One region of the Exiguobacterium sp. s39 genome, then DNA from elsewhere that is predicted to be linked to it. Evidence: riboswitches for the same ligand, from Rfam matches in the RefSeq annotation. Region 1 holds a riboswitch; each other region holds the start of a gene.

What was found. A riboswitch is a leader RNA that binds a small molecule or an ion and turns the genes downstream of it on or off. The one in region 1 is predicted to bind S-adenosylmethionine.
Positions count from the first base shown of each region.
Region 2: another riboswitch for S-adenosylmethionine. It lies ahead of KNQ11_RS11080 (methionine ABC transporter ATP-binding protein); the one in region 1 lies ahead of mtnK (S-methyl-5-thioribose kinase).
Region 3: another riboswitch for S-adenosylmethionine. It lies ahead of KNQ11_RS14030 (LLM class flavin-dependent oxidoreductase); the one in region 1 lies ahead of mtnK (S-methyl-5-thioribose kinase).

Region 1 is NZ_JACSNA010000002.1:294,394-304,884, forward strand. It holds gene KNQ11_RS12985 (ZIP family metal transporter) at 1-442, opposite strand, end outside; gene KNQ11_RS12990 (YolD-like family protein) at 494-823, opposite strand; gene KNQ11_RS12995 (Y-family DNA polymerase) at 807-2,129, opposite strand; gene KNQ11_RS13000 (pentapeptide repeat-containing protein) at 2,306-2,944, shown strand; gene KNQ11_RS13005 (MBL fold metallo-hydrolase) at 3,012-3,767, opposite strand; gene KNQ11_RS13010 (arsinothricin resistance N-acetyltransferase ArsN1 family A) at 3,828-4,316, opposite strand; gene KNQ11_RS13015 (1,2-dihydroxy-3-keto-5-methylthiopentene dioxygenase) at 4,441-4,977, opposite strand; gene KNQ11_RS13020 (methylthioribulose 1-phosphate dehydratase) at 4,994-5,614, opposite strand; gene KNQ11_RS13025 (2-hydroxy-3-keto-5-methylthiopentenyl-1-phosphate phosphatase) at 5,611-6,270, opposite strand; gene KNQ11_RS13030 (2,3-diketo-5-methylthiopentyl-1-phosphate enolase) at 6,267-7,457, opposite strand; SAM riboswitch class I at 7,528-7,629, opposite strand; SAM riboswitch class I at 7,835-7,938, shown strand; gene mtnK (S-methyl-5-thioribose kinase) at 8,017-9,183, shown strand; gene mtnA (S-methyl-5-thioribose-1-phosphate isomerase) at 9,180-10,229, shown strand; gene KNQ11_RS13045 (sugar ABC transporter substrate-binding protein) at 10,241-10,491, shown strand, end outside.
Region 2 is NZ_JACSNA010000001.1:2,143,649-2,154,139, forward strand. It holds gene KNQ11_RS11065 (M20 family metallopeptidase) at 1-621, opposite strand, end outside; gene KNQ11_RS11070 (MetQ/NlpA family ABC transporter substrate-binding protein) at 644-1,462, opposite strand; gene KNQ11_RS11075 (methionine ABC transporter permease) at 1,482-2,132, opposite strand; gene KNQ11_RS11080 (methionine ABC transporter ATP-binding protein) at 2,122-3,150, opposite strand; SAM riboswitch class I at 3,237-3,340, opposite strand; SAM riboswitch class I at 3,590-3,691, shown strand; gene KNQ11_RS11085 (alpha/beta hydrolase) at 3,759-4,517, shown strand; gene KNQ11_RS11090 (thymidine kinase) at 4,590-5,204, opposite strand; gene KNQ11_RS11095 (DedA family protein) at 5,388-6,038, shown strand; gene KNQ11_RS11100 (type B 50S ribosomal protein L31) at 6,075-6,320, opposite strand; gene rho (transcription termination factor Rho) at 6,412-7,785, opposite strand; gene KNQ11_RS11110 (C40 family peptidase) at 8,141-8,818, shown strand; gene KNQ11_RS11115 (SDR family NAD(P)-dependent oxidoreductase) at 8,890-9,657, shown strand; gene glpX (class II fructose-bisphosphatase) at 9,931-10,491, opposite strand, start outside.
Region 3 is NZ_JACSNA010000003.1:157,962-168,452, forward strand. It holds gene KNQ11_RS13995 (prohibitin family protein) at 22-891, opposite strand; gene KNQ11_RS14000 (ABC-F family ATP-binding cassette domain-containing protein) at 1,191-2,813, shown strand; gene KNQ11_RS14005 (NUDIX domain-containing protein) at 2,879-3,262, shown strand; gene tnpB (IS200/IS605 family element RNA-guided endonuclease TnpB) at 3,450-4,541, opposite strand; partial or broken gene tnpA (IS200/IS605 family transposase) at 4,558-4,983, opposite strand; gene KNQ11_RS14020 (hypothetical protein) at 5,119-5,586, opposite strand; gene KNQ11_RS14025 (ATP-grasp domain-containing protein) at 5,663-6,610, opposite strand; gene KNQ11_RS14030 (LLM class flavin-dependent oxidoreductase) at 6,607-7,665, opposite strand; SAM riboswitch class I at 7,740-7,842, opposite strand; gene KNQ11_RS14035 (DUF975 family protein) at 7,956-8,594, opposite strand; gene KNQ11_RS14040 (DUF2325 domain-containing protein) at 8,658-9,926, opposite strand; gene KNQ11_RS14045 (DUF817 domain-containing protein) at 10,013-10,491, opposite strand, start outside.

The DNA.
Region 1 (10,491 bases):
AGGCAGCGGCGCCAAAAGCGACACCAATCGCAAGACCTTCGGGAATATTGTGCAACGTGATCGCAAGAAATAGTAACGTCGTTTTCTTGAGTCCTGTCGAAGGACCTTCCGCTGTCTCAAGTGGTGCAGATAAGTGCAAATGCGGCGTAACGAAGTCGAGGAGACGGACGAAAAATCCACCAGCGAGAAAACCGATGGCGGCAGGAATCCAGGCGATTCCTCCATCCTGCTCCGTGAACTCGATCGCAGGAGCAAGCAGCGACCAAAACGACGCGGCAATCATGACGCCGGCAGCAAAACCGAGCATCATGTTCATGACGCGTTTTTCAATCGTCGTAAAGACGAAGACGAGTGCCGCACCAAGTGCGGTTAACCCCCACGTCATCATTCCGGCAAGCAATGCTTGCACGACGACGGGGAGGGAAGTAAACCAATCCAACATGACTATTCCTTCTTTCCGGGGACGATTTAAAGCATCCATCTGTATGAGAGCTTACCCGTTTTCGATCCGGACGATTCGTGTGAAGGGAATTTCAATGACTTCACGTCCGCGCAGAAAGAGAACGGAACGTTCGGGTTCTAGTCGTTCCACGAAACCGACGACCGTCACGTAGCTACTTTCCTTATAATACGTGATTTCAAGTTCGTTTCCTTCTATTAAAGCTTCTTGAAGCAGAAAGTGCCATGATTCTTGCAACTGTTCATCAATTTCAGGCAAGTCGAGCTGATGCATCTGGACATAATATTCCCGCAACAGTTGCAAATGTTCCGGCATGAGAAAAGGAATCCATTTTAAATTTCCTCGATCACGATACGCTGTCATGAAGATCACCTCCCGGATGACCGCCGACGAAACGAAGACGACGTTTGGCGACACTCGTATCAAGAAACGAGACAGCGAGGCGAATCGTTCCTTTTCCGTAGCGGAGGTTGACGACATCCATTGCTTTTAATAACCGTCGTCGTTTCCAGAGCCGCGCATTATCCTCGAACAAAGACAACTGTAAGGTGCCTTGATCGGCAGTCAAATGCCCCACTGCGACGGATAAAAAACGAACAGGTTCTCCGTCGAGCCAATTCGGTTCGAACAATTGTAAGACGTGACGCAGAATGATTCGTTCATCGGATGTCGGATAAGGCAACCGCACTTGACGGGAGAAACCACTTCGGACGACGTTTCGAGAATAGCGGACGCCGATGTGAACGGTCCAGCCGACTTGATTCGAAAAGCGACAACGTGCGGCAACATCCTGCACGAGTTCATTGAGCACATTCCGAATGCGTTCGAACTGATAATAGTCCTGCATTAAGGTCACACCGTGTCCGATCGTCCGTTGAGGGGCTTTCTCGAACAGATGACGAGGCGCAAGAAGTGTCGGTGACGCGTCGAGTCCCCAAGCGTGGTGCCATAGTTCGGCACCGATGACACCGAATCGTTCGTGCAACTCTTCGACAGGGCGCATGGCAAGATCACCGATTGTTTCAATCCCCATCATCTGCAGATGTTGTTCCATACGGTGTCCGACCCCCCACATCTTCCGAATCGGAAAATCATGAAGACGTCGTGCGACATCAGCATATCCACATCGCGCGATGCCTTCTTTTTTCCCGATTAAATCAAGCGTCAGTTTCGCGATGACGTTATTTGGACCAATCCCGATCCGGACGTGGATGCCGGTCTGTTTCAGGATTGCTTCTTTAATTTTGAGGGCAGCTTGCAGGTCGGAACCAAATAGGCGATCGGTTCCGGTCATGTCAATGAAACTTTCGTCAATTGAATAGACGCGGATGGCTTCAGGTGGGGCGAATTGGTGCAGGACATCCAGGACACGAATCGACGTCTTCATATAAGCGAGCATACGTGGTTCGACAAGTCGAATCGTACGACGAACAGCGTATGGCAATTGCTCGATTTCATATAATCGACCGGCTGTCTTGATTCCAAGTGCTTTTAAGGCAGGGGTGGCAGCGAGAATGACGGACCCGCTTCGTTTTAAATCGGAGACGACCGCTAGGCGTGTCGTCAAGGGGGGGAGATTGCGATACTGGCATTCACAGCTGGCGTAGAAGGACACACTGTCGACGCAAAAAATCCGTTTATCTTGTGGTAAAACGACGGAAGGAAACATCTGAATCACTCCTTTACACAAAAGAACGTATGTTCTTATTTTGATTTTCCTTGACTATAGCACGGTCTCAAAGTGTCTCAAAATAAAAACTGTTGAAAAAAGGGGAATTCGAACGATTTCTCCTCATATAAAAGGAGTTTGGTACACTAAGGGAGAGAAAAAAGGGGGAACCTTCATTGAAAGAGACCGTTATCCGTTTACCAGAATTACCGAAGACGCTTCAGTCAGAGACGTTCGATCAAGTCGAAATCGATGATCCGTATCTGAAAGGAGCGCGTTATGAGAAAGAGTCGATGCCGAGTGAACTGACAGAACGCATCGATGCCTATCAAGTGTGTTTTCAAAATGTCTCGTTCGCGAATCTTACCTTTGACCGTGGTTCGTTCGAAGATATTCGTTTTGAGCAATGCGACTTAACCGGATGTCACTTCCAAGAAACTCGTTTTCACCGTGTGTCCTTCGTCGGATGCCGGATGACGGGTGTTCAGTTCGAAGATTGTACGCTGGACCATTTAACGATTCAGGAAGGGCTTGCGGATTACGTACAGTTCATTCGCAGTACGGTCCGTCATCAACACTGGAGCGAAACGACGATGAAAGAAGCACAGTTCTTCGAAGTGAAGCCGACCCAGTGGAAACTCGAAGCGGTCCGACTTACGGATAGCCAATGGATTGAAACACCGTTAAAAGGTCTTGACCTCCGGCAGACGGAACTCTCTGGTATTACGATCGATCCGCGATTTTTACCAGGTGCTGTCATTACGGAAGAGCAAGCAGTTGCCTTTGCTCGTTTGTTAGGTCTCGTCATCCCATAACAAAAAGAAGCCCTTGTTTCGATGGATATTCGAAACAAGGGCTTCTTTTTAATGAAAGTTACTGTTCTTAAAATGACATCGTTTCGCCATCCTCCGGAATCAGGAAATGGGCAGAGAGATGGAAAGCAGTTAAAAAGTCAGCAATCATATCACGTCGCAAGAGACAGTGGTTGACGGACTCGAGGTGCGAGACGATGATCGTCGCTTCCGCCGCCGCTTCATGAACCGCAAGGAGATCACGCTGTGACATCGTGATCGGCTCTCCGGTCAAGAACTGGGCGGCGCCACTGTTGACGACGATGATATCGGGCGTATGTTGTTCGATCGCATGCGCGACCTCGTCACACCAGATCGTATCACCTGCGATATAAAGTGTCGGTTCGTCCGGATGGGTGAGGACGAGCCCAGACACACGTCCCATCCGTTCGCCGATTTCACCGACACCATGCTGTCCACCTGTTCGATGGACCTGGATATCACCGATCGTTACACCGGAATCGAAGGAAGAGACGTTCGTGAAGCCGGCTTCTCGGATTTGCTGCGCGTCTTCTTCTTGCTGCGCATAGAGTGGCAAATGCTTGGGTAGAAGTTGTTTTGCAGAATCGTCGAAATGATCGGCATGCAGGTGTGTGACAAAGACAGCGTCAGGATCGAGCAGTGTGTTGACATCGACCGGTAAGTCGACGAGTGGATTGGCGACGGCATTTGGTGTTTGACCGAAGGGAGGCAAGCTGCCTTTTTCGCCGAGGAACGGATCAATTAGTAAGACTTGATTGGCATACGTGACAACGAGTGTTGCATTACGAATTTGTTGAATATCCATTAGGTTCATCCTCTCTCAATGACTCGGATTGACTATTCCCTGTCTGGCATTCAATGAATCCTATCGCAAGCGTTTCTCCATCGCCATGACGTCGACATATTCGCCGTTCAACTGTCCTTGTTCCTTAAACGTTCCGACGATCCGGAACCCGGAGCGGATATAGAGTTTTTGTCCGATTTTATTGAACGGGAAGGTAAAGAGGATCAGCTTATGCATATGATGATCACGGGCATGTTGTTCAATCGTTTCGAGCAAACGTGTGCCAATCCCTTGTCCACGATGTGTCCGAGTGATATAAACCGAAATCTCACCGACGGATGCGTAGACAGGACGCGGATTATACGGATCGAGGGAAATGAAGCCGAGGACACCTGTGTCATCTTCAGCGACATATCCAGCATATCGATCGGTGCGTTCCGCATACCACTGGGTCATGAAGGATAAGTCCTTTTGGTCGGTCTCAAGCGTTGCGATCCGATCTTCGATACCTTCGTTATAGATGGCGAGAATCGCTGGTAAGTCGTGTTCCATTACGGGACGAATATGCATGACGCTCACTTCCTCATCGCTTTTCCTTTATTATATCGGTTACGTATCAATGTAGTGATATGTTTGTGCGATAAGAAAAGCGCTGATTCCATTCATATGAAGGAAAACAGCGCTTTTATCGATCTTAAGAGACCGTTGACGTCTCATTCTCGTAAATCGGAACCCAGCCGTCTGTCGTGACGAAGATCCGAACAGCAACGACTTTACGATCGTCTTGAAGCGTAAAGTAGTGGCGTGTGTTAACAGGAACGGAGATTAAATCACCAGGATTGAGTTCGATGTTATAGTAGCCGACTTCTTCGTCTTTGATCGCGAAGACGCCATGACCGCTGACGATGAAACGAACTTCATCATCCGTGTGATGATGTTCTTTCTGGAAGTTGACGAGCAACTCATCAAGGTTCGGTGTCGTATCCGAAAGTGAGATGATATCAGCTGTCTGATACCCACGACGTTCTGATACGTCTTTGATTTCGGGAGCGAACGTATCGAGAATCGTTTGTTTGTCTGCATCCGTCAGTGTGAAGTTCTCAACGAGAGGCGCTGGAAGTTTCGAAACGTCCCACTGTTCGTAAAGAACGCCGCGTGACGCGAGGAAGTCAGTGACTTCCGTTTGATCCGTATACCGTGTGTTTGTTTCTTGGAATAAGACTGTTGCCATGAGATGATTCCTCCTTTTAATGAATGGATTGACGGCATGATTGCAACGTCAACGTGTAATTGAATAAAAACTCGAAGGCTTCGAGGTGTTTCTTTGCTTCAAAGGCGGTCGGTGCCCAGACCGTGATCCCGTGATTGCGGATCAGGACGGCACCACTGTCTGCTGTGACATGCGGTGCAAAAGCAGCGGCAAGCGTCGGGATGTCCGCATGATTCGGAATGATCGGTACCGTGACCGTCGCATCCTCTTCCCAGTGTCCGAGTGCCTTGATGATTTCTTGACCGGAAAAGGTGATACTGCCTTGATCGCCATAGAGTTCCGAAATCACATTGTTCGCAATCGTATGGACATGTAGGGAACAACCGGCGTCCGTTCGATTGAACACTTCGACATGGAGTAATGTCTCGGCGGAAGGACGCCCGGATTGCTCACCGATCAATTGACCGGTCGCATCGACATGAACGAAGTCGTCAGGAGTCGTTTGCCGTTTATCTTTTCCGCTTGCTGTCACAAGGAATTCAACCGGGACACCGGATGTCCGGATGGCGAGATTGCCACTCGTACCAGGGAACCAATCGCGCGCCGCAAGCTCTTGTTTGATGGCGCGTAGCTCTTCATACCGTCGCATGAATGTCATGTTGTCACCTCCGCTCGTGTTAAATCATGAACGATATCGTGGAACGTCTCAAACGGTGTATAGGCGATATCATTCTCTTCACACAACGTGATCAGATAATCACGGGCATAGACACGATCCGCTTGTTTTGCGAGTTCGAAGTCCGTCACCGAGTCGCCGATGACGATGATGACGTCACCGTCTTTACGTAGTGTCCGGGCAACGGACGTTTTACAACAGCCGCACCCGTTCGTACAATGGGCATCGCAGGCGTTTGGCCAATCGATATGGACGAATGGACCACTGAAATCAGCGACGTTACAGTAAATCTGTTCTTGGTCGAGGAATGGCGCTAAGATTGGTTCGACGAAAAAGTCCATTCCACCGCTGACGATCGAAAAATCGATGCCTTGACGACGACTGTACTGCAGTAACTCCGAAAATCCGTCGCGAATGACGGCACGCTCCAACAAAAAGTCAAGATAGGCTGTTTTTCCGTCAGACGGCAGAAGTGCGAACATTTGCCCGACACCACTCTGAATCGATAACGTCCGGTCGAGTACACCGTGTTTCAACGGTTCGAAGTCACTCGCTGGCGCAAATGCCTGCATGAGTGCGATGATGTTATCCTGTGTCGTCACCGTCCCGTCGAAGTCACAAAGAATCCGTACGGTCATGACTTGATCCCCCAAGCGTCGAGGGCAATTCGTAATTCTTCATGACGCGATGCTGCCGTCGATAGGGATTCATTTGCGAGTGCCGCATCGAGTGCCTGACGGAAAGCAATGACGCCAGCCGCAGCACCTTGCGGATGACCATGTACGCCGCCACCGGCGTTGATGACGGAATCGATCCCGAAGTCCCGTACGAGTTGAGCGACGAGTCCAGGATGAATACCGGCTGAAGGAACCGGGAAGATCGATTTCGTCTGCCCGAGACGGGTCGCTTCGACCGCGATGCCACGAGCGACATCCTTTGGCAAAGCGACATTGCCGTAAGGAGACGGGAATAGCGTCAAGTCTGCTCCAGCAGCACGCGGTAATGTGCCGAGTAAGACAGGGGCTGCGACTCCGTGATTCGGGCTAGCGATCAACGCACCGCTATATGCCGGATGATTGAAGATCGGAACGTTGATTTCCGGATCACTTGCCAGTTCGCGTAAGACATCGAGTCCGTATGTGAAGGTATTCAGCAAGAAAGCAGTCGCTCCAGCATCAATCAATCGCTTGGCTTGATCCTTGAGCGTAAAGACGGGACCGCTGAGTGTGATCGCATATAACGCACGTTTACCGGTCCGGTGGAAGTGAGCATCGATGACCTCACGTCCGATTCGTGCCCGGTCAATCGTCGGTGTCAACGGATTGTCGTATAGGATCTCATCGTCTTTGACGAGGTCAATCCCACCAGCGAGTTGTCCTTCGAGTTGATCACGAAGGAACGATAAATCCCGTCCGATGACTCCTTTGAAGATGCTCATTAATAATGGGCGATCTTCGACACCAATCAAGGAGCGGACCCCTTCGATCCCGAATTTCGCACCTGGAAAGTCCGACGTAAATGTATCGGGTAATAGCAATTCTGTTAGTTTGATTTCACCGTCGAGTGAGAGTTTCCCGAAGACGGTCGTCAGAATCGCAGAAAAGTCGCGCGACACGTTATGTTCCGGATAACGAATCGTGATATATCCTTTGCCATCGCGCTCTTCGGTATGTACGACTTCCCCTTTGAACGAGGCGAGTTGTTGTTGTTCGAGATGATTCAGTTCCGTCCAAGAACCGACTGTCAGACCAAGCGCGAGTTGTTCAGCGCGTTGCTCGAGTCGATCACGGGCAGTCAATTGATAAGTAGCAGTGATATAAGCCATGTCTTTCCTCCTTCAACAAAAAAATGGTCTCTCGTCAGCGACAGGAGACCATGAATAATTCGAACGTGGACTCTTATCTGTCAGCTTAGTAGCTGCAAGAATTAGCACCGTGCCAAAAGGTCGGTTGCTGCGACATCGTAGGGCTTGTCCCTCCGTCTGCTCTTGATAAGAATTGGATGAAATTGTGAAATCTAATTGCAATTTTTACATGAGAATCGCCACTTGTCAAACTATTTTTAGAAAATTTATTTTTTTGAAAATACTCTTTCTATAGATGACTTAAAAATGATGTCCGTTTCTGCTTGATTTCGATTTGACAGCGAGGAAGTCGATTGCGTAAGATTCAAATCAATATCACACACGACAACTACATACGACTCTTATCGCGAGTTGGCAGAGGGAATTGGCCCGATGACGCCGCAGCAACCGACCACTGGGCACGGTGCTACATCCAACAGACGTTTCGTCTGAGAGATAAGAGGACGCAGTGACTTTTCTGCGCCTCTTTTCGATGACGAAAAGAGGCGCTTTTTCGTGTATCACATAGGGGGAAACTAAGATGACATATAAAGCATTCACAGAACAGGACGCGATTGACCGTGTTCGGACATTAGGACTGATCGGCGATGGAGCCGTCGAAGCAGAAGAGATTGGCGACGGGAACCTCAACCTCGTCTTTCGGATTCGAGAAGGCGAACATCGCTTGATTTTAAAACAAGCATTACCATATGCGAAGGTCGTCGGGGAGAGCTGGCCGTTATCGCTCGAACGAGCGTGGATCGAACAATCCGCACTCCGTGAATTCGCACGGCATGCCGTACCGTTCGTGCCACGTGTTTTTCATGCTAGTCATGAAGAGGCGTATACGGTCATGGAAGATCTTTCACATCTGACGATCGTTCGAAGCGGTTTACTCGCAGGTGAACAGTATCCGTTGCTTGCGGAACATATCGGTTCTTATCTCGCTCGGACGTTATTCCATACATCGGACTTTGCGCTTGGTCCGGTTGAAAAGAAACGTGTCGCCCGAACGTACTACAATCCAGACTTGTGCGACATCACGGAAAAATTAATCTTCACGGATCCGTTTCATGACGCGGAGACGAACGAGATTGAAGCCGGACTCGAAGAAGAGGTGGCACGTCTATGGGCAGACGATGAGTTAAAACGCGAAGTCGCAAAACTCGAAGCGCTCTTCATCACGAAAGGAGATGCATTGCTGCACGGCGATCTACATACAGGAAGCATCTTCGCCTCGGCGACGGAAACGAAAGTCATCGATCCAGAATTCGCCTTTTATGGTCCATTCGGATTCGATGTCGGACAGTTCATTGCGCATCTATTCTTCGCGGCATATCCGGATTACCCTACACGACGTGACGCCCGAATCAAGGATATCGATACGTTCTGGCTGACGTTCGCTTCAACGTTCCGTGCATTATGGGAACGGGAAGCCGTCGAACCGTTCCAGGCATCAGGACTCGTCGATGATGTACTGAGCACGATCTTGCAGGATGCCCTTGGCTTTGCCGGTTGCGAATTGATTCGGCGGACGATTGGTCTTGCACCGGTCGCTGATTTAGAATCAATCGATTCAACGACGGAACGCTTAGAGCGGAAACGTCACGCTCTTCGTCTAGGAGCGGCGTTAATCAAACGCCGTACAGAATGCCGGACATTCGATGATTTACGAAACTTTGACGTAACGGAGGAACTCAGCCGATGACTACATTCGTCCAAAGTATTCGTTACGAAGACCGTGTCTTGACGATTCTCGATCAGACACGTCTACCGCAAGAAGAGCACTATGAAGTCATTGCTGATCTCGCGCAAGCGGTTGAGGCGATTAAACAACTACGTGTCCGGGGCGCGCCTGCGATCAGCTTATTCGGTGGATTCGTGCTCGTTCAAGAAGCGTACCGCTTTGAAGCAGAGCTACCGGTCTACAAGCAAGCCTTGCTTGAGACATCGGCGACGTTACTCGCGACACGACCGACGGCCGTCAACTTGCGAAATGTCCTCGATCAATTGAATCCAATCATTCAAGACGGGACGTCGGTAGAAGAGATTCGCGAACGGTTGGAAAAACGGACGGTCGCCTTATACGACCAGGATGCGCAGACGTCACGTCAAATCGGGATTCATGCACTGGAATTGTTCCAGTCAGGCGACCGGATCCTAACGATTTGTAATGCTGGATCGATTGCGACCGCTGCTTATGGAACGGCACTTGCGCCGTTCTACATCGCAAAAGAACGCGGCATCGAATTATCCGTTTTTGCGAGTGAGACGCGACCGTTACTGCAGGGAGCACGATTGACGACATGGGAGCTGCAACGTGCCGGCATCGATGTCACGTTAATTACGGACAACATGGTCGCCCATACGCTGAAAGAAAAACAGATCGATGCGATCATCGTCGGTGCCGACCGCATTACACGAAACGGAGATACCGCGAATAAAATCGGGACGTTCCAATTGGCATTGCTCGCGCAAGCTTTTGGTATTCCGTTTTACGTCGCAGCACCGCTCTCGACGTTCGACTTCTCGCTCGTTTCCGGAGACGCGATCGAAATCGAAGAACGTGATCCGCAGGAAGTGACGACTGTCCAAGGTATTGCGACAGCACCGGAAGGCGTCGCTGTCTTCAACCCGGCGTTTGATGTCACACCACACACATTGATCACGGGCATCATTACCGAACTTGGTGTCATCACGCAACCGAATGAAGAAACGATTGAACAATTAACAGGGCTTCAACCCCTCGGATAAGGAGATATGTCATGAAAAAACTAGCTTACGCCGTCCTAGCACCGGCACTGTTACTAGCGGCTTGTGCGAATGGAGAAGCCACGACGACGAAGGTCGTCAAGGATGTACCAAAAGGGGTTCAATCGGACGTCAAGATCGCCGTCATCCGCAACCTAGCATCGGACGACCATACGAAACAATTCCTTGATGGCGCACGAAGTGAAGGCGAAGCGCTTGGCTTTAAAGTCAGCACGTTCATTTCGGAAGGTAACGACGTCAAGTT
Region 2 (10,491 bases), on a different contig from region 1:
GAGTTGAATGACAGCGTCGAGGGCGTTGATGCCTTCTTCCGGTGACGCCGCTGCGTGTGCCGGACGACCCGTAAAGGCAAAGTCGAGCGGATCGACCGCAAGGGAAGAACCCGTGATCCGTGTTTGACCCGACGGATGGACCATCAAGGCTGCATCGATCCCTTCCAGCAACTGATGTTTGACGAAACTGCCTTTCGCACTACCGTTCGGTCCACCTTCCTCGGCCGGCGTTCCAAGCACGACGACACTCCCGCCGACTTCATCGAGTACTTTACTGAGCGCGATCGCCGCTGCGACGCTCGTCGTGCCGATGATATTATGACCGCACGCGTGACCAATACCCGGCAACGCATCGTATTCAGCAAGAAAGGCAATCGTTGCGCCTGGTCGGTCGCTCGATTTCTTCGCGAAGAACGCGGTATCGTGCCCCGCGACGCCGAGTTCTACTGTAAAACCTTCCGCTGTTAGACGCTCCGCATGGAGCCGCGAAGCAAAGAATTCCTCGTTCCCGATTTCCGGCGTTGCATGAATCCGATGACTTGTCTCAAGATACGATTCCCGTTTTTGTTCGATGTCCTGTTCAATCGTCTCTACCCATGTCGTGCGTACTGGTGTCGTCATACTATCCACTCTCCTTTTGAAATTATTCGCCGATATCGCTCAGTGGAACGAACGTCGGGATCGTACTGCCTTTATATTCTTTTTTGATGAAGGCCGCGACATCTTTTTGTTGATACAGCGATGCGATTTTTTTCAGTTCTTTTTTGTTCTTGTCTTCCGTCCGTGTCGCGATGATGTTGATGTATGGTTGTGCTGTCTCGTTCTCATGGACGATCGAGTCCTTGATCGGGTTGAAGCCAGCGTCAACGGCAATGCCATTGTTGATGATTGATGCCGCGACGTCCGGTAAGACGCGTGGCGTTTGCCCGGCGATGATCGGAACGATTTTCAGCTTTTTCGGATTCTCGACGATCTTATCGACCGAACCGTTGCCATCGAAGTCGTCCGGTAGCTTGATCAGACCTGCTTCTTGCAGTAACAAGAGGGCACGTCCCATGTTCGTCGCTTCGTTTGGAACAGCGATTTTTCCGCCATTTGGAATGTCTTTGACGTCCTTGTATTTATCCGAGTAGATCCCCATCGGTGCGATGACAGTCGTCGCAATCGGCGATAGCTTCAAGTTATGTTCTTTCTTGAAAGCGTTGAAGTAGGAAATCGTCTGGAAAGCATTGGCGTCGATCTCACCCTCAGCCAGTGCCATGTTCGGCTGGACATAATCGGAGAACTTGACGAGTTCGATTTTGATGCCTTCCTTCTCTGCTTTTTTCGCGACATAATCCCAAACTTGTGTGTCTGAACCGCTGACACCGAGCTTGATCGTCTTTTCGTCTTCTCCTGATGCTGCGCACCCGGCAAATAAAATCGTCGTGAGTGTTGCTCCAATTGCTACTGCTTTTTTCATGGCTGAATCGCTCCCTTGATTAATGTCTTCTAATTTTTCGTGCGACGATGTTGCCTGTCGTCTGTAAGCCTTGGACTAAGATGACGAGAATCCCGACCGTGATGATCATGACTTTCGTGTCGAATCGTTGATAACCATAGGTGATCGCTAAGTCACCGAGACCACCGCCTCCAATCGCACCTGCCATCGCTGACGCCCCGATCAAGCCGACCGTCGCGATCGTTAAGTTCAGGATGAGTGAACCGAGTGCTTCCGGTAGGAGGAAGCGGAAAATCGTTTGAAACGGTGTTGCGCCCATCGCTTCTGCTGCTTCAAGAACGCCTTTATCGACTTCGAGTAAAGAACTCTCGATCAGACGCGCCATGTACGGTGCAGCGTAAAAGACGAGCGGGACGATTGCGGCTTCGGTTCCGATCGACGTCTGGACGATCAACCGTGTCAACGGGATGATCGCGACGAGTAAGATGATGAACGGAATCGAGCGGAAAATATTGACGATACTGTTGAAGAACGTGAACAGCGGGACATTTTCAAGCAATGCGCCTTTTCGCGTGACTACAAGCAGGATCCCGAGTGGTAAACCGATCAATGTCGAGAATAAGAGCGAAACGGATACCATCGTCATCGTCTGTAAAAATGCTGTCCAGATATCACTGTAGTTAACTAGCATGGGCAAGTACCTCCTCGACCGTCACCTGTGCCTGATCGATGTAGTGTAACGCTCGTTTTACTTCAGCCGGCTCACCGATCAGTTCAACGAGCAGAGTGCCAAACGGTGTCTCCTGCAACTCCGTGATGCTACCGTGCAAGATGTTGACATCGACGTCAAAGCGTTTCGCGACTTGTGACAAGAGCGGCTGCCCGGTGTGATGTCCGAGGAAATGAATCTTATAGATCGGATTCGCATTCCGGGACTCGATCAACTGGCGAATCGATGCTGGAATCTCGTCGTGCATGACGGAGCGAACGAAGTTTTTCGCTGTCTCGGTCTTTGGATTCGAAAAGACGTCGAAGACCGTTCCTGACTCGATCAACTTTCCAGCTTCGATGACGGCGACCCGGTCACAAATTTCACGAATGACGCCCATCTCGTGGGTGATCAAGAGAATCGTGATCCCGTACTCCGCATTGATACGTTTTAATAACTGGAGAATATGATGGGTCGTTTGGGGATCGAGTGCTGACGTCGCTTCGTCACATAAGAGGACGGAAGGTTGCGTCGCGAGTGCCCGGGCGATACCAACGCGCTGTTTCTGCCCACCCGACAATTGATCCGGATAATGATCCGCCTTGTCAGCGAGATCGACGAATTCGAGTAACTCCGTCACCCGGCGGCGAATTTCGTCTTTCTTGACGCCTGCGAGAACGAGTGGTTTCGCGACATTCGTAAAGACCGTGTTCGCATTCAATAGATTGAAGTGCTGAAAAATCATCCCGATCCGTTGTTTTGCATGGCGCAATTTTTTTGGAGACAGTTGCGTTAAATCTTCTCCATCGACCGTCACCGTTCCTGACGTCGGTCGTTCTAATAGATTGACACAGCGGAGCAGTGAACTTTTTCCGGCACCGCTAAAGCCGATGACACCAAAGATTTCGCCTTTTTCGATCGTCAGGTCGACACCGTCGAGCGCTGCGATCGTCTGATCTTTCGTGACGTACGTTTTTTTGACTTGATGAAATGCGATCATTCCGTTTTCCCCCTTCATTCAACAAAAAAGGTCCCTTCTTGAGAAACAAGAAGAGACCTGGATCCGCACAGTGGCAGAATCCACTCCACTCATCTCTCAGACATCTGTCTGATGGAATTGGCACAGTGCTCATAATGAGTCTGTTGCCGAGGTTTCGTAGGGCCAGTCCCTCCACCTCTCTGGATAAGTATTGCGGTATGAAATTCGTATGTGTGTTGTTGCGTTGTTGCTTATGTCGTAAAACTAATTTTTACATTACGGGTCGAAACTTTAAAAGTCAACCAACTTTGCAAAAATAATCCATTTGTCGCATATCGATGGATGAACAAGTTATGAGTTAGCTTACTCAACGGATCATGATTCGTCAAGAAAGATTTGACAAGTCATTTTTGGTCGTGCTACCATCGTTTCAATGATTATTCCGACAATTCCAATATGATATTTATCAAGAGTGAACGAGAGACCTGGCTCTATGACTTCACGGCAACCTGCAATCTGTAAGGTGCTCCGACCAGCAAAGCGCGGCTTTGGATGATACGGTGAAAAACTCGTGGGCGTCCAAGCAGTGACGTCGACGAGTTTTTTTCATGAATGGAGGAAAAATAGTAATGATGAACTATCCTGTATTGACTGGTGCTGAAGCGTTTTATTTTCAAGGGGGATCGATCGGCATTCTAATCTGTCATGGTTTTAATGCCACTCCGCAAAGTGTCCGCGACGTCGGTGAAGCATTCGCTGCTGAAGGTTTTACCGTCTATGCCCCGCGCTTACGTGGACATGGAACGAACGTCCGCGAGTTTGAACAATCGACTGCTCGATGTTGGAAGCAAAGCCTGAAAGACGGCTATGAACGTTTACAAGAAACATGCGATCAAGTCTTCGTCATCGGTCAATCGATGGGTGCGACGCTTGCACTGTCACTCGCCGCTGACGGCATTCCGTTCGCCGGCATCATTACGATCAATGCCGCACTCTCCGTTCCATCCTATGAAGCACTTTCGTTCGAGGACGGTCCAGAGTATTTACCAGAAGGCGCACCGGACATCAAACGGTCTGCTTTCGAAATCATCTATGACCTCGTTCCAAGTCGTTGTGCGTTCGAACTCGTCCGTCTGATGGATGAGACGAAAGGACGCCTCGGATCGATCCTTCTGCCGACATTAATTCTCTACTCGGCGACCGATCACGTCGTTCCGCCGTCGAGCTCGGATTATCTGCATCAGCACATCGGAACGAATGATAAACGAAGCTACTGTTTACTGAACTCGTACCACGTCGCGACCCTCGATCATGATCAGGATTTGATCGTTCGTGAGACGATCCGTTTTATCGAACGCTCAAGCCGGTTCTCACAGGAAACGGGATAATAAAAAAACAGCTATTCACTTAGAAGCGAATAGCTGTTACATCAAAGGACGACCGCGACCGGTTCGTCTTTTTTAATTTTCTTGGTGCTGCACCGATTGGAGCGGCTTCGGTTTTCCAGGCACCTCATGGCAATGGCGGCACCGTGGCTCATACGATTCTGAAGCGCCGACTAGAATGATCGGATCATCGTAGTTCGCTGGTTTTCCATCAATCAACCGTTGTGTTCGGGAAGCCGGATCACCACATGAAAGACAGATGGCTTGCAGCTTCGTCACGAATTCTGCGCGCGCCAGTAATTCCGGCATCTTGCCGAATGGCTCTGCCCGGAAATCTTGATCAAGACCCGCACAAATGACACGTTTTCCGTCTTGTGCGAGTGCTTCGATGACTTGTACGATCTCATCATCAAAGAATTGAACTTCATCGATTCCAACGATTTGTGTTTCCTCCGCTACTGCTGCGTAGAGATCACGACTCGTCGCCATCGGAATCGCCACGACGGAGTTGCCGATATGAGAGACGACATGCTCTTCATGGTACCGGTCGTCGATTGCCGGCTTGAATACTTGAACGGGCAGTTTGCCGTACTGCGCCCGTCTGACACGACGAATCAACTCTTCCGATTTCCCGGAAAACATACTGCCACAAATTACTTCGATCCAGCCGTACTGATTTATTACATGCATCATCGTCCGACACCGTCCTCTAAAAATAGTCACTTTAACGAGTATAGCCCGAAACGGTATCGAGAAAAAGGGTTGACTTCCGGAAATCAAAATTCATTTTTTCTTTACCTAGAATTTTTGTCCTTTCATTCCAACCGTCCCCTATTTCCTGTACACTGAAGAAGAAGACTCTCACGAAAGAAGGTGTCCCCGATTCATCATCTCTTACATGACATCCTGCACCAATATGGTGCCCTTGGTCTCTCCGTCCTTCTCGCAGGTGGTATCGTGGGATTGCCGGTTCCTGATGAGACCCTGCTCGTCCTGTCCGGTTTTTGGATGCATCAAGGCAATCTACCACTCGTCGGTACGATTCTCGCCGCTTACGCCGGCAGTTGTATCGGGATGACGATCAGCTATTTACTCGGATTAAAACTCGGTATGCCACTATTACACCGCGTCGGACCGAAAATGCGTATCTCAGAAAAACATATTCTTTCCGCTGAAGCCGGATTTCGTCGTTACGGGAAATCGGTCTTGATCATCGGTTACTACATACCTGGTCTCCGCCAACTCTCCGCCTTTTTTGCAGGTGTCTCGAAAATGCCGTTTCGCGTGTTTGCGAGTTATGCGTATACAGGTGCGTTGATTTGGATCAGCGTGTTCTTAGGCGCCGGCTACTTCGTCGGTCGTCATCTCTCGTTCCACAAAGTCATGGACTATATCTTGGCACATCCGGAAGTCATGCCGTATTTAATCGGGATTGCCGGTGGAATCGCCTTCTCCTTCGTCTTGAAGACGTATCTCGCGTATCGTTCACAATTCAGTCTATACAAAAACAGCCTGCTTCCATAATGGAGGCAGGCTGTTTTTTTAAGAACCAACAAGTGATTACTTGCGGCCGTATTTTTTGTTGAAGCGATCGACACGACCATCTGCCGCATTGAACTTTTGACGACCTGTGTAGAATGGGTGCGAGTCTGAAGACACATCCACACGGATGAGTGGGTACTCGTTACCATCTTCCCAAGTGATCGTTTCGTTCGAAGAACGAGTAGAACCGCTTAAGAATTTGTACTCAGTCGTTGAATCCATAAATACTACTTTGTTGTAGTTAGGGTGAATTCCTTGTTTCATGGTTGATTTCTCTCCTTCCGCCCTGGTTCATTTGCTGAGCCAGAGTAAGTTACCTTCCTATACTAAACGATTTTTTTACGCGTCGCAATAGTTATTTTTCCGTCGTCGTTTCCTTCTTGACGGTACGCGGTTTAGCCGGTGCGCGTCGGACCGTCTTCTTCTTTTCTTTCTCGAGTTCAACGAAAAATTCTTCATTATTTTTCGTATCGCGAATCTTACGCAGGAACGTATCGACGAACTCGTTCGACTCATTCATCGTCCGGCGAATCGTCCAAAGCGCATCGAGTTGCTCTTTCGGAAGCAACAGTTCTTCCTTCCGTGTACCGGACTTCCGAATGTCGATCGCTGGGAAGATCCGACGCTCTGACAGCTTACGATCAAGATGCAACTCCATGTTGCCCGTCCCTTTGAATTCCTCATAGATGACGTCATCCATGCGCGATCCTGTCTCAACGAGAGCTGTCGCAAGAATCGTCAAACTACCACCGTGTTCGATGTTTCGCGCTGCCCCAAAGAATCGTTTTGGCTTATGGAACGCAGCCGGGTCGATCCCCCCTGAGAGCGTCCGACCGCTTTGCGGTACCGTTAAGTTATAGGCCCGTGTTAGACGTGTGATCGAATCCATCAAGATGACGACATCCTTCTTGTGTTCGACGAGTCGCATCGCCCGCTCGAGGACAAGCTCAGAAATCCGGACGTGGTTGTCTGGTGTTTCGTCAAACGTCGAGCTGACAACGTCTGCTCCCGGAACCGAGCGCTCAATATCTGTTACTTCCTCAGGTCGCTCATCAATCAAGAGAATGATCAGTTCGACATCCGGATGATTCTCCTGAATCGAATTTGCGATTTCTTTGAGGAGTGATGTCTTCCCTGCTTTTGGTGGTGCGACGATCAAACCACGTTGACCAAACCCAACCGGTGCGATCATATCCATGACACGAACGGATAGATGGCGTGGTTCTGTCTCAAGTCGCATTAGACGATCCGGATAGATCGGTGTCAGTGCCGGGAAGAATAGACGGTTACGGGCTGTATCCGGTGCTTCACCGTTGACGGCTTCCACGCTAAGTAATCCTTGGAACCGTTCGTTTTCCTTCGGCGGACGGACTTTACCTGTGACGACATCACCATTACGTAGATTAAAGCGTCGGATTTGAGATGCTGCGATATAAATATCTTCAGAGGATTGGGAATAATTGATAGGACGAAGGAAGCCAAAGCCACCATCGTTTTGCATTTGTGGATTGCCAGGGATGACTTCGAGTACCCCTTCGAGGAAATAAAGACCAGTCGATTCAGCCTGTGCTTTTAAAATCTTGAACATCAACTCGCGTTTACGGGCTTCCCGGTATTGTGGGACATTCTTCGTCTTTGCGATTTCATAGAGTTCTTTTAATGTCAGTTGGCTCAATTGAGCCAGTGTATAGGAGCGTTCTGGTTTATCTTTTTTATCAGTTGTTGGCATGTTCTTCACCTATTCTTTATAAATTCAACTGCATTCAGCATACTTCCATACATACATCAGGAGGTATGTAATTTTATTCGTGAACTAAAGGTATCATATTTTTTTTAATTCGTCGTCAACAATCCTCTGCGTTTCTTACTTTGTAATATTCAAGGATATTATTTCAGTTATGTTACAAAAGCATCTGTTTTGTCTTCTAACTGAAAAAACGTTTTCAAGTGTGCTCGTGCTAAGATATTCCTGCAGACAAAATTCTTACACAGTTGTAAGGTAGACTGCTTAATCACACACTTAATGATTTCATCATATAACTTACGGACGCAACACACTACATTTAAACGGAGGAATTCTTAACATGAAACGTTTTCTAGCATCGATCGCGACGGCAGCCTTAGTGGTTTCAGGTTTTACATCAGTGGGTACAGGTAAAGTTGAAGCAGCGACAGTCACGAAAGTCAAGATCACGGACAACGGTCTTCGTGTTCGGACAGCACCTTCTACGAAAGCAAGCATCGTCGGGAAAGTCAACGCTGGTCAAGTCTTTACATACAAAGGCAAATCAGGCAGCTGGACAAAAATCTCATACGGCGGTAAAACACGCTATGTCTACTCACAGTACACAAAGACATACAAATCATCTTCTAGCGCTAAAAAATCAACGAGCTCTTCTTCTAAACGGACGAAAATCCTGAGCGAAGCAGCAAAACATAAAGGTACACCTTATGTATGGGGCGGAACGACGACTCGTGGATTCGACTGCTCTGGTTTCACAAGCTACGTGTACAAGAAAGCGGCTGGTAAAACATTGCCACGTACGTCTTCTTCACAATATTCTTCTTCTAAGAAAGTCAGTGTTTCAAAAGTACAACCAGGAGATCTTGTCTTCTTCTCACACGGTAGCGGCATTCAGCACGTTGGGATCGCAACAAGCAAGTCAAGCATGGTCAACTCAGAAACAGGTGGCGTTAAATACTCAAGCTTCAAATCAGGGTACTGGGGTTCACGCCTTGTCGGCGCAGGATCTTACCTATAATTCATCATCTCAAAGCGGTTGAGCATTGGCTCGATCGCTTTTTTTCATCTCATTCATAAGGAGGAAATAGGATGCATGTCTTAATCACAGGTGCTTCAAGAGGTCTTGGTCGTGAATTCGCTTATCTGCATGCACGACAAGGGGATCACGTCCTGCTCGTCGGACGCGATGCGACAGCACTCTTCGAAACGAAGTTCCATGTCGAGCGACTCGGGGGAACGGCAACCGTCTTTCCGTATGACTTAACGAAGCGGACGCATCGTCTGGCACTGTTTCGGGCAACGGAACACATTCCGGTCGACTGCGTCATCAACAATGCTGGAATCGGCGTTTTCGGTTCCTTCCTTGAGACCTCGTTTGAAGACGAGTCTCGAATGATTGCTTTAAACATCGAGGCATTGACGCATGTGACGAAGGTCTATGCCTCACGTATGAAGGCACGCGGAATCAAAGGACGTATCGTCCATCTCGCGTCAACGGCTGCATTTGAAGGCGGACCATGGCTGAGTGTCTATTACGCGACGAAAGCCTATGTCCTTCATTTCTCGGAAGGCTTGACAGAAGAGCTCGCAGAAGACGGGATTCAAGTCAGCGTTGTCTGCCCAGGTGCGACACATACCGGTTTCGAATCGGCAGCAAATCTTGAACAGTCACGCTTGTTCTTGCGACCTGGTGTCATGGATGCTCCGACGGTTGCGCGCATCGCCTACCGCGGCTATATGAAGGGGAAAACGTTCATCGTTCCTGGCTTCGGGAATGCCTGGTATATCTTTTCGACGCGTTTTCTACCGCGTCGGTACGTCACCCGACAAGCAGGAGAAGTCCAGCGTCCGCGGTAATCGTCAAATAACGATTCATTTATCACTCAACGTTCATATCCTCACTTTCCTCAGGCGGGAGGTAAGCCGCGACATCTCGCAGCTTATGCGAAATGCCGGGTCTTCCCTTACCCTGACGGAAACGTTAGCACGTTTCCTTTTCCTGTAGGAGTTGAGGACGAACGTCTTGATTCCTAGAAACACATCAAAAAAGAGTTGGCATTCCGGAGATCATCCGCAACGCCAACTCTTTTTGTGTGGATTCAGACGTCCTGTTTGAGGAGTCGTCCTGTTTTACTTAATGACAAGCTTCGGTTTCTTCTTGAACGAGTGAATCCCCTCGACAAAACGAACCGTTCCTGATTTCGCACGCATGACGACAGAGTGTGTCTGACCGCCTTGCGCCGTGAACTGGACACCTTTCATCAATTCGCTGTCCGTGACGCCTGTCGCAGCAAAGATACAGTCGTCTCCTGCTACGAGATCGTCCATCATGAGGATCTTCGACGGATCTTCGATACCCATCTTCTTACAACGCTCGATCTCAGCATCGTCTGCCGGTAACAAGCGTCCTTGGAGTTCACCACCGAGACATTTCAAAGCAACGGCAGCAAGAACGCCTTCCGGTGCACCACCTGAACCGAGCAAGATATCAATCCCTGTATGCGGGAACGCCGTATTAATCGCACCAGCAACGTCACCGTCACCAATCAAGCGAATCCGTGCCCCTGTTGCCCGAATCCGTTGAATGATTTCTTCGTGACGTTCACGATCCAGGATCGAGACGACGACGTCTTCGATTTCTTTGTTCTTCGCTTTCGCGACTGCTGCGATGTTTTCTTCGATCGTCGCATC
Region 3 (10,491 bases), on a different contig from region 1:
TGTCTCCAAGCACATCGAGATTTAATTCTTTTCTTCTGTCGTATCGTTTGGAATCGGTAATTGAACCATACTACCCGACCCACTGACGAGTGGTGACTTTCCGTCCCATTTCTTGACAGCTTCGTATTGAATCATCTCTTCTGTCAATGTCTTCTGTAGTTCTTTTTGAGCTTTTGCTAAACCTTGGGCTTCGATCAAACGCGCATCTGCTGCTCCTTTCGCTTCTACGCGAAGACGCTCTGCTTCTGCTTTAGCGATTTCAAGATCCGTTTTCTTTTTATCAAGTTCCTGCGACGCTTTGACACGCGCATCGATTGCTTCCTGTGTCTTTTCATCTGGTTTCGGCGCACCGAGTGCGACATCTTCGATGATGAAACCGATATCCTTGACGTCTTCTGCAAACTGCGTCTGAATGCTCGTCGAGACATTCCCTGATTTTTCACCGAACAGTTCAAGGACGGTAACTTTCGAGATTTGCTCACGCGATGCATCATAGAGACGTTGTTTCAGATATCCTTTTGCGATCTCATCGATTTCAATCGGTCCGAACTTATTGAAGACTTTCGTCACCTTATCCGGTGAGACGGAGAAGCTGTATGTAAAGTCGACGACGATGTTCTTTCCATCCTTGGTCGCAAGCGTCATGTTTTCAAGCGCTTTTGTCTGTGTCCGAATCGGATACTCTGTCACCCGTGTAATCGGTGAAACGACATGCCAACCTTGCGATAACGTCTCATCTTTGACACCGCTTGATGGTGTATAGACGACACCAACTTGTCCAGGTTCGATTTGTTCAACGATGAACGGTGTTGTTGCAAGCAACGCTAGTACGAGCACACCAGCGATGATCATCGATGGGCGAATTTTTTTCTTCGGTTTGATTTCTCTCATTCTGAATCTCCTTTATCGATCTTTTCTTGGATATAACGGTAGAGTTCCATGCCAAGCAAAACGATGAGGGCGAAAAACAATAATGTGAAAAAGATGGCCATCTAACCCCTCCTCTAACGAATTCCTTACTTTCTTCTACGTATCTATCTGGAAAATGTTTCATTTTTTTAAATGTCTGGTTGCTTATTTTTAATTTCTGTCCTAATATGGAGGGAACTTTGCCTGCTCTACGACAGATCACGATTTGTGGTACACTCGAATGAGCACATCACTTACTAGAAACGAGGGTTCATCTCTATATGATTACAGTACAAAACATCGGTCTTCGCTTTGCAGACCGAAAATTATTCGAAGACGTCAACATCAAGTTCACACCAGGTAACTGTTACGGTCTGATTGGTGCAAACGGTGCCGGTAAATCGACATTCCTGAAAATTCTCGCTGGTGACATCGAAGCACAACAAGGCGATGTCATCATCACACCAGGCGAACGTTTAGGCGTTCTCCGTCAGAACCATTACGAATACGAAGAATTCCAAGTCATCGAAACGGTCATGATGGGACACAAACGTCTCTATGAAGTCATGAAAGAAAAAGATGCGATCTATATGAAAGAAGATTTCTCGGACGAAGACGGCATGCGCGCTGCTGAACTCGAAGGTGAATTCGCTGAGATGAACGGTTGGGAAGCAGAGTCGGAAGCCGCAATGCTTCTTCAAGGACTCGGCATCAAGGAAGACCTTCACTCGAAAACGATGGCTGAGCTGACAGGATCGGAAAAGGTCAAAGTCTTGCTTGCACAAGCGTTGTTCGGCAAACCAGACATTCTCTTACTCGATGAGCCGACGAACGGACTTGATTTGAAAGCCGTCAAATGGCTCGAAGAATTCTTGATCGGATTCGAGAACACGGTCATCGTCATTTCCCACGACCGTCACTTCTTGAACAACGTCTGTACGCACATGGCGGATCTCGATTACGGTAAGATTCAATTGTATATCGGAAACTATGATTTCTGGTACGAGTCAAGTCAGCTTGCTTCGCGCATGGCAAGTGACCAAAACAAGAAAAAAGAAGAGAAAATCAAAGAACTTCAAGCCTTCATCGCGCGTTTCAGCTCAAACGCTTCAAAAGCGAAACAAGCGACGTCGCGGAAGAAATTGCTTGATAAAATCACACTCGACGACATTCGTCCATCGTCACGCCGTTATCCGTTCGTCGGTTTCACACCGGAACGCGAAATCGGAAATGACCTCTTGATGGTTGACGGTATCTCGAAGACGATTGATGGTGTCAAAGTCCTTGATAACGTCCGCTTCTCGTTGAACAAGACGGATAAAGTCGCGTTCATCAGTCAGAGCGATATCGCGATCACGACTCTCTTCAAGATCCTTATGGGTGAGATGGAACCGGATAGCGGTACGTTCAAATGGGGCGTCACGACTTCACAGTCGTACTTGCCAAAAGATAACTCGGAATTCTTCGAAGGCTCGGACAAGACGATCCTCGATTGGCTCCGTCAGTACTCACCGGCAGATGAGAGTGATACGTTCCTCCGTGGATTCCTCGGTCGGATGCTCTTCTCAGGAGAAGAAGTTATGAAAAAAGCCTCTGTCTTATCTGGGGGCGAAAAAGTCCGTTGTATGCTTTCAAAAGCAATGCTCAGCGGTGCTAACGTTCTCGTCCTCGACGATCCAACGAACCACTTGGATCTCGAATCGATCACAGCACTCAACGATGGCTTGATCGCTTACAAAGGTGCGATGCTCTTCAGCTCGCATGACCATCAGTTCGTCGAAACGATTGCGAACCGTATCATCGAGTTGACGCCAAACGGTATCGTCGATAAAGAAACGACATACGATGAGTACTTGAACAATGATACGATCCAACAGCAATTAACAGCGTTATACGCACAATGATGTCAAAAGAGACCGGAACTGTCGTTTCGGTCTCTTTTTTGAACACTTTGAAGGAGGAATGCGATATGCGTCATCGCGTATGTGCCGCGCTGATTGAAGAGCAACAGATCTTAATGGTTGAATTACACACGCCTTCCCGGACATTTTGGACGTTACCGGGCGGAGGTGTCGAGCGTGGTGAAACAAAAGAACAAGCCGTCGTGCGCGAAGTATTAGAGGAGACGCATCTTCACATCACAATCGAACGACAACTCTACGAGATTTCAATCGATCAGGGAATCGAGACATGTTTTCTCGTTCAACGCACCTCAGGTAGTTCTTCTGCACCTCGACTCGGGATTGATCCCGAACTTCCGCTTAATAAACAGGAATTACGAACCGTCCGTTTCCGACCACTAAAGGACCTTCAAGATGATTCACAGATTACTCGTTTGCTGAACTTACTGTAAAGGAAAGATTAACTAACTGAGATATAACTAACCAGGTTTCTTTACACTCCCTACATAATCGACTGAGTGAACTACTCACCACTTGTTTGCTTCGCAAATTGAAGTAGGAGCCTCTTGGGAAGACCGTACTTTTACAAGCTACGATTATTGACCAAGCTCATCGGGTGGTCCCCACCCTGAAGAATTTTCAGTATGCTAACATCAACAAGTTGATGCTCGCGTTGATGTCTCGATCATGAAGAGCACCACAAATACAGCTCCACTCGCGCACATCCATGGCTTTCTTCTCGCTTTTTATTCCGCAAGAAGAACAAATCTGTGTAGAGGCATACCATTGATCCGCTTTGATAAGTGTTCGCCCGTAGAATTTGCATTTGTATGCTAGCTGACGAACAAACTCATACCAACTGACATCCCCGATCGATTTGGCGATCTTATGGTTTTTCATCATGTTCTTCGACTTAAGTGTCTCAACGACTATGACTTGGTTATCGTCAACGATTCGTTTCGACAGCTTATGAAGAAAATCTTGACGTTGATTCGCAATCTTTTCATGCTTCTTGGAAAGGATCATCCTCGCCTTCTCTCGGTTCTTACTCCCAATTTTCTTGCGTGACAAGCCACGTTGCGCCTTCTTTATCTTATCTTCAGACTTTCGAAGAAAGCGCGGATTGGCAACTTTCTCAGAAAAATGTTTATCGTTTGTCAGGATGGCGAAGTGCTCCAAACCAAGATCAATCCCTACTTTATGTTTGGCGGGAATCCATTGCTCTTCGGCTTGATCGACGAGGATCGAGATGAAGAATTTTCGGGTCCTCGTCATCGAGATCGTCGCGGACTTGATCACACCTGTAAACGGACGATGTTGTTTCAACTTCACAAAACCAATCTTAGGAAGCTTCACCTGACATGCCTCGATTCGGATGCTTCCCTTCAGATTGTTCGTCGTGTAAGAGGCGCGGTCGTTGTGCTTCGATTTGAACTTGGGGAACCCAACAGACTTATCCCGAAAAAAGTTCTGGTATGCCTTATTCAAGTCCATCTGAGCGTTCGCTAGGGAAAGACTATCGACTTCTTTTAGGAAAGGGAATTCAGGTTTGTACTTTGCTGGGGTTGGGAGCTTCTGCTTCACGTCAGGGTCGAGCTTAGACTCTTTATACAATCGGATACGCTCTTCGAGCATCTTATTGTAAACGAAACGGACACAACCGAACGTCTTCACGAAATACTCTTGTTGGAACTTCGTCGGATAAAGTCGAAACTTGTACGCCTTCAGCAAGGAAATCACTCCTCTCCTTTTTTTCGATGTAGTGTCTGATGACATCGATCGTCGCATTTCCGGTCCTCACTAGACAATAACTTCGGGACCAAAACATTTCTTTTCAAAGTTGTGTTTTGACATGTGGAAAATCGTGGTTGATCAATCGACTGCTGGTACTCTTATAAGCGTTCAGAAACTTGGACATTTCCGCGTTTGGGTGCGCTTTAAACAACACATCGATATAATCGTTGTCATGGTTCCACTCGATCAGTGTAATACGATATGACGTGCCTATTCGTTCGAACATCTGTCTCGCAAACGTCGAGATGGCGTCATCAATCACTTGTCTCCTGTATTTCACTACGAGGATAAGATCGTAATTCAGAAGAAAGACTGAATGCTTATCTGTGTTAAATTTTGTTTGTGTATCAATTCCTTTTATTGGTTGCACTGATTTCATCAAATGATTATAGTCTTATCGAAACGGGTGATTCATCTCCTACCTACGCTACACTTAGAGGTGGGAGTATTCTCGCCTGATTTTGATAAATCGTATACGAAGCGACAGGATACAAAAACGCGGGAATCCGTTTTTTCATGCGTTATTCTTCTTTTGTTTCGCCGCTTCTTCTTCGACACGTTGCAACAGCCCATGAACGATTTTCTCATTCTCTCGCTCTCCTCCAAGCGACAACAGACTCTTTCCAACAAAGTTCGCTCCCTCATTTTTTCCCGTATAGATCAACAGACAACGGTCATGGTCGATCGGTTTAAGTGTAAACGTCATCTCGATCTTGAATATTTTAGCCAATGTGAATCCAATCGTATTTTGTTTGAAGTCAGGCTCGTTCGTATAGGCTAAATCGGTCACGATATAGGTTTCAAGTCGATTACCCTGCATGTATGTTTGACGATACGTCGAACCGACGACACCCGGTTTTCGTTCAATCACCTCGTGCTGGACGACGTTTGGAATCAAACACTGCAATCGCGTGTGATCAAACAAGTGCCATGCTTCCTCAATCGGAATATCGAGCTGTCGTTCTTCTCTCCACGTAATCATAGATCCGCCCCCTTTTCTATACAAATACCCTGTCATCCGGTCTTGTAACGTCCGGTGACAGGGCGAGAGCAGATTCTTATTTTACTGTGCTTGTTTCAAGGGCTGCACCGAGGAACTTCGCTAGTTCGAGCATACCGTAGCGTCCTGCAGCTGCCTCGGCATCCGAATTATAGTTCGTATTCGTATTGACGTCATACGTATAGATCGTACCTGACGCATCCTTAATGAACTCGATGCCTGCGACCGCGATTTGGTTCGCTTGGAGGAATGCTTCATACTTTTGGATGATCGGGTCATCGAAGCCTTCAACGATTTGGAACTTCATCGGTGTTTGCGGTGCTTCTTCACCGACTGGGCAGAACAAGTCGTCGATCACGCATGCATCCGCTGGGCAAAGCTCGAACCCTTCTGATGTATCGACTCGAACCGCGTAGACGAACTTTCCACCTACGAACTCACAACGTGTGATGTACGGTTCTGGTGCTTGAATATACTCTTGAATCAACGTGATGCCATCGACTGGTTCGTCGAATGTCGGACCGTCGAGATAAGCTTCAAGTGCTTCAATCGAGTGGAACAGCTGGACGCCGAGACCTTTTCCGGCACGGTTGTGTTTCGTGATGAATGACGAAACACCGATTTCTTTTGCTGCTTGTACGATTTGATCACGTCCGACGGCAGCCGTCGTCTTCGGTACACGAATCCCAGCCTTCCGCAACGCCGTATATTGATTGACTTTGCTGACTTCAAGACGGAGCGCACGCGTTCCGTTAAAGACGGTCCGGTCATGCTCTTCTAACCAAGCGAGGACCCCTTCCGTCAACTCCGGCGCGTAACGATGTCCCCGCGTATGCGAAGAAGCACTCATCCGGCTGTAAAAGACGCCTTCTGGCGGCAGTTCATCCAGCGGAACGATTCCTTCATTCAAGTGCCACTGTTCATACGGTAATTCGAGTTCTTCGAGACGTTTGATGAGATGGTCCGTCCATTCTTGGTTTTCGTGGAGAATATGAATTTTTGTCATGATTGTTGACCTACCTTTCGTTTCGCTTCGACCAGTGGCATTACGTCACGAGCAAAGCGTTCCATTTCTTCAAGTTGTGGTGAGAATTGTAACAAAAGTAACGTGACACCGACGGCTTCGAACGCTAGAATCCGTTCAGCGATTTGTTCTGGTGTCCCGATTAAATTCGGACGTAGACCACGGTTCGAGACAGAATAATCGTTCCGCTCGACCTGTTGCTCCAGTTGCGATTTACTAATGAAATCCTGATAACCGGCATAACCGGCGCTGTCTTCCTTGACGTCCGTGATCCGTTGCCATTCAAGAAGTGCTTCTTCTTCCGTATCCCGACAAATGATGTAGGCAGCAAGACCGAAGCTTTCGAGCGGCTTTTGTCCCGTCGCTTCCCGGCGTACTTTCATGTCGTCGATTTTATGGGCTACTTCTTCAACAGTGCCCCCGTGCATGACATAAGCGTCACAGTGTTCGACGATCGTTCGCTTTCCAGCTTCACTCTCTCCACCAGCGTAGAGCTTGATGCCTGGACGCTGGACTGGCTTCGGATGGAGTTCTGCTTGCTCGATCGTGTAGTGATGACCGGAGAAGCTATACGGTGACGCATCTGCCCACAGTCCCTTCATGACCGTGACGAACTCTTCCGTCCGAGCATAGCGTTCATCGTGCGCTGTGAAGATACCGTTGTATTGTTTCGCTTCCTCTGCCCACCACGCTGAAACGACGTTGAGCGTAAAGCGTCCACCACTCAACTGATCGATGTTTGCCGCCATCTTCGCCGTCGTCGCTGGATTATGGAACCCGGGACGAACCGCTGTCATGATCTCAAGGCGTTCTGTCGTTGCAGCAATCGCTGCTGCCGTCGTCCATGCCTCAAGACTCGGTTCCTTAATGCCTTTGATATCATTCAAGTTCAATTCCGCAATCAACGTCGTCGAGAACCCGATTCGTTCTGCTGTTTGTGCGACTTGTTTCGCATAATCGAAGGTCGGTGGCATCTGTTCATCCTCGACGTTACGTAACCATCCCCCAAAAATCGGTAACCAAAAACCATACTCCACTCCATCGTCCCCCTTATCATAAAAAAACGCTCTTTTCGAAGTTCGAAAAGAGCGACGGTATCTTGTCCTGTCCGCTCTTATCTTCGGAAGGTATCCCTTCCTGGAAGTAGCACCTTCCGCCGTAGCGGGGTTGCTGAAGTGTCTTCGGGCCAGTCCCTCGACTTCTCTAGATAAGATGTGTTGCATTCATCGTACAAAATTCACTGAACTAAAGCAACCATTAAACCGTCTTTTCCAATCGGAATTATTTCACGCATAAAAAAATCCCGACGTCGTGTCGGGATTCGGTATTAATATGGTGCGACGAAATCTGATGTTGGCTCTGGCGCTTGTTCACCACGCACACGATCATAGAATTTTGCCATTGTGACGCTGAAGTATGGTCCAACCCATAAGACAGCAAGACCAAGTGTAACGATCACGAGTAATGCCCAACCAATGAATGATAGGAAGAGTAAGAATGCTTCCATTTTATGACCATCCATGAGTTGACGTGAACGTGTGATGGCCTCGAAGATACCGACCGATGGTTCATCTCGAAGGATGTAGAACGTCAACAGGTAAGAGAACGACTTGATGATCCCTGGAATGATCAAGAGTAATGTCCATAAGAATAAGAAGACCGCTTGCACAATCGAGACGCCGATGACTTTGCCGAAGATTTTATACGGCTCGAACAAATCAGCTACTTTGACTTCTTCATTGCGTGCGAACGACATCGCGACCCACGTCCAACCCGCTGCGATTGGGATCAATAAAATCGAAAGAATGATACTGACCGCACTCATCGCATTTAGATCTTCGTTAGGATCTGGTCCGATGAACGTCGGAACGCTCTGGATGATAGAAAACAGTACGAACATGAGGATGGCAAATCCCCAACGACCGCTGAGCGACTCCTTCGCTGCTTTTTTTAATTGAGATGACATGAGTAAGGTCCTCCTTGAAAAATAAGTTCTCACCTTACTTTACGGTCGAATTCTTCTAATGTTTCACTCTTTTTTCAATAATTTCCCGTCTCGTTGCTGGTTGAGCCAAGCACGCTCAAGTTGTCGTTCACACGCCGTGTATAACGATCGTCGACCGTCGAGCCGTTCCATCGCGAATGGAATACCATGCTTTTTCGCCTGCGCGATGACATGTGCACTCGCTGCATGAGAAACGCGACTCGTCACGACGACGATCGCGTCCGTCTTTTTGGCGAGACAGGCAATCTTTTTCGCGGACTGTGCGTCCCCTGCAAGATGAATCAATTCGATTCCCGTCGGCGCAAAGAACTCGCGATAGACAGCGGTCTGTTGTTCATTTCCGACGATGACGAGACGCATTCCTGTGAAGCGCGTGAAATCAAGTGGTGTCTTATCAACGAAATCCATCAATTGTCCAGGTACGGCTGTCGTCACGATCGGTTCAATCGTTCGCTCTTTTGGTATACGGACGCGACGCTGTGCTTTTTTAGCTTTCGGAACCGGTTGTCGTTTCATTTTTCGTGCATACCGATTTGACTTTTTCGTTGTCACAGACGTCTTCACTACCGGTTGCTCTACCTCTGATGGGCGGTTAGATGATGCGTTGACGATCGGCTCTTTATACGTGAATGGATGCTTCCAAGCAATCGTCAGTGTATCCTTCCGTTCCCGCCACATGACGAGATCGACGAGTTGACCTGCTTCTAGTCGGAAATAGCGCATGTCTTCTACCGGAACGACATAATAGAACGATCTGCCCGACTCATCTTGCAGTGGACCATTCACCGTTTCCTCAATGATTCCATGCGCCTTGACGATTGCTTGTTCAAACACGACACGTTCTGGATTCTCTCTCATTCGCTCCGTCGAGACGACGGCTTCGATACGGCATATCGTTTTTTGATCATCCTGACGATCGACACGGACACGGACTTCCATGCCGTGCTCGAGATTCCAATCGCGGACGTCTCGTTCAGAAATATGACTGCCCGACCATTCTAGTAAAGTACCACCTTTTAACCCCCGCTGAAACGTATAGGCATAACGTTGCTTGCGTACTGGCTCGATCGGTACTTGCGGTGGCATGACGATAGTCTGTTTCTCTAACTCCATCACTTCATCGATGACCGGTGTTTCTTGAACGTCGCGCGGTGCATAATACGCTGACATTTTGACCCATTCATCGATTCCGTTCACTTCGTCGAGCCAGAGTTGCCAATCTTCATACTGCTCCACGACCGCTAATTTCATCTGTACCAATTCAGTTGCTCGTTCCAACACCTGTTGCATCATCCGTAACCACTTCCTTTGCGTTTTTTTCACTATAGCAACGAAAAAACGCGGAAGTAGTCCAAAAAAATAACCAGGTTATTTTTTATTTAGGTACGTTGCTGAATTTCCACAGCCGGATCCTGACGCTTGTATTTCGCAACGATGACGATCAAAACCGTGATGATCACAAGCAGGAACCAAGAAGACAATTTTCCAAGATCAACGACTACCCAGCCTCCTTCCTGATGCGGATAGACCCAGCCTTTAAAGAACGTTACGATGTTCTCCGCGATCCAAATGAAAAAGGCAATCAGTAAAAAGGATAGAACGAGCGGCATCCGGTAGATCGTCTGCTCGATCGTAAAATGAACCCATGACTTATAGAAAACGAGGACGACGAGGACCATCAATAGCCAGCGTGCATCGAAGATCCAGTGGTGGGTGAAGAAGTTGAGATAGACGAGACTGCCGACGCTGATCGCAAGCCAGGGGGGTGGAAATGCTATGAATCGTAAATGAAATCGCCGAAACGCCTGGCAGACATAACTCGCGACGCTTGCGTACATGAATCCTGCATACAAGGGAA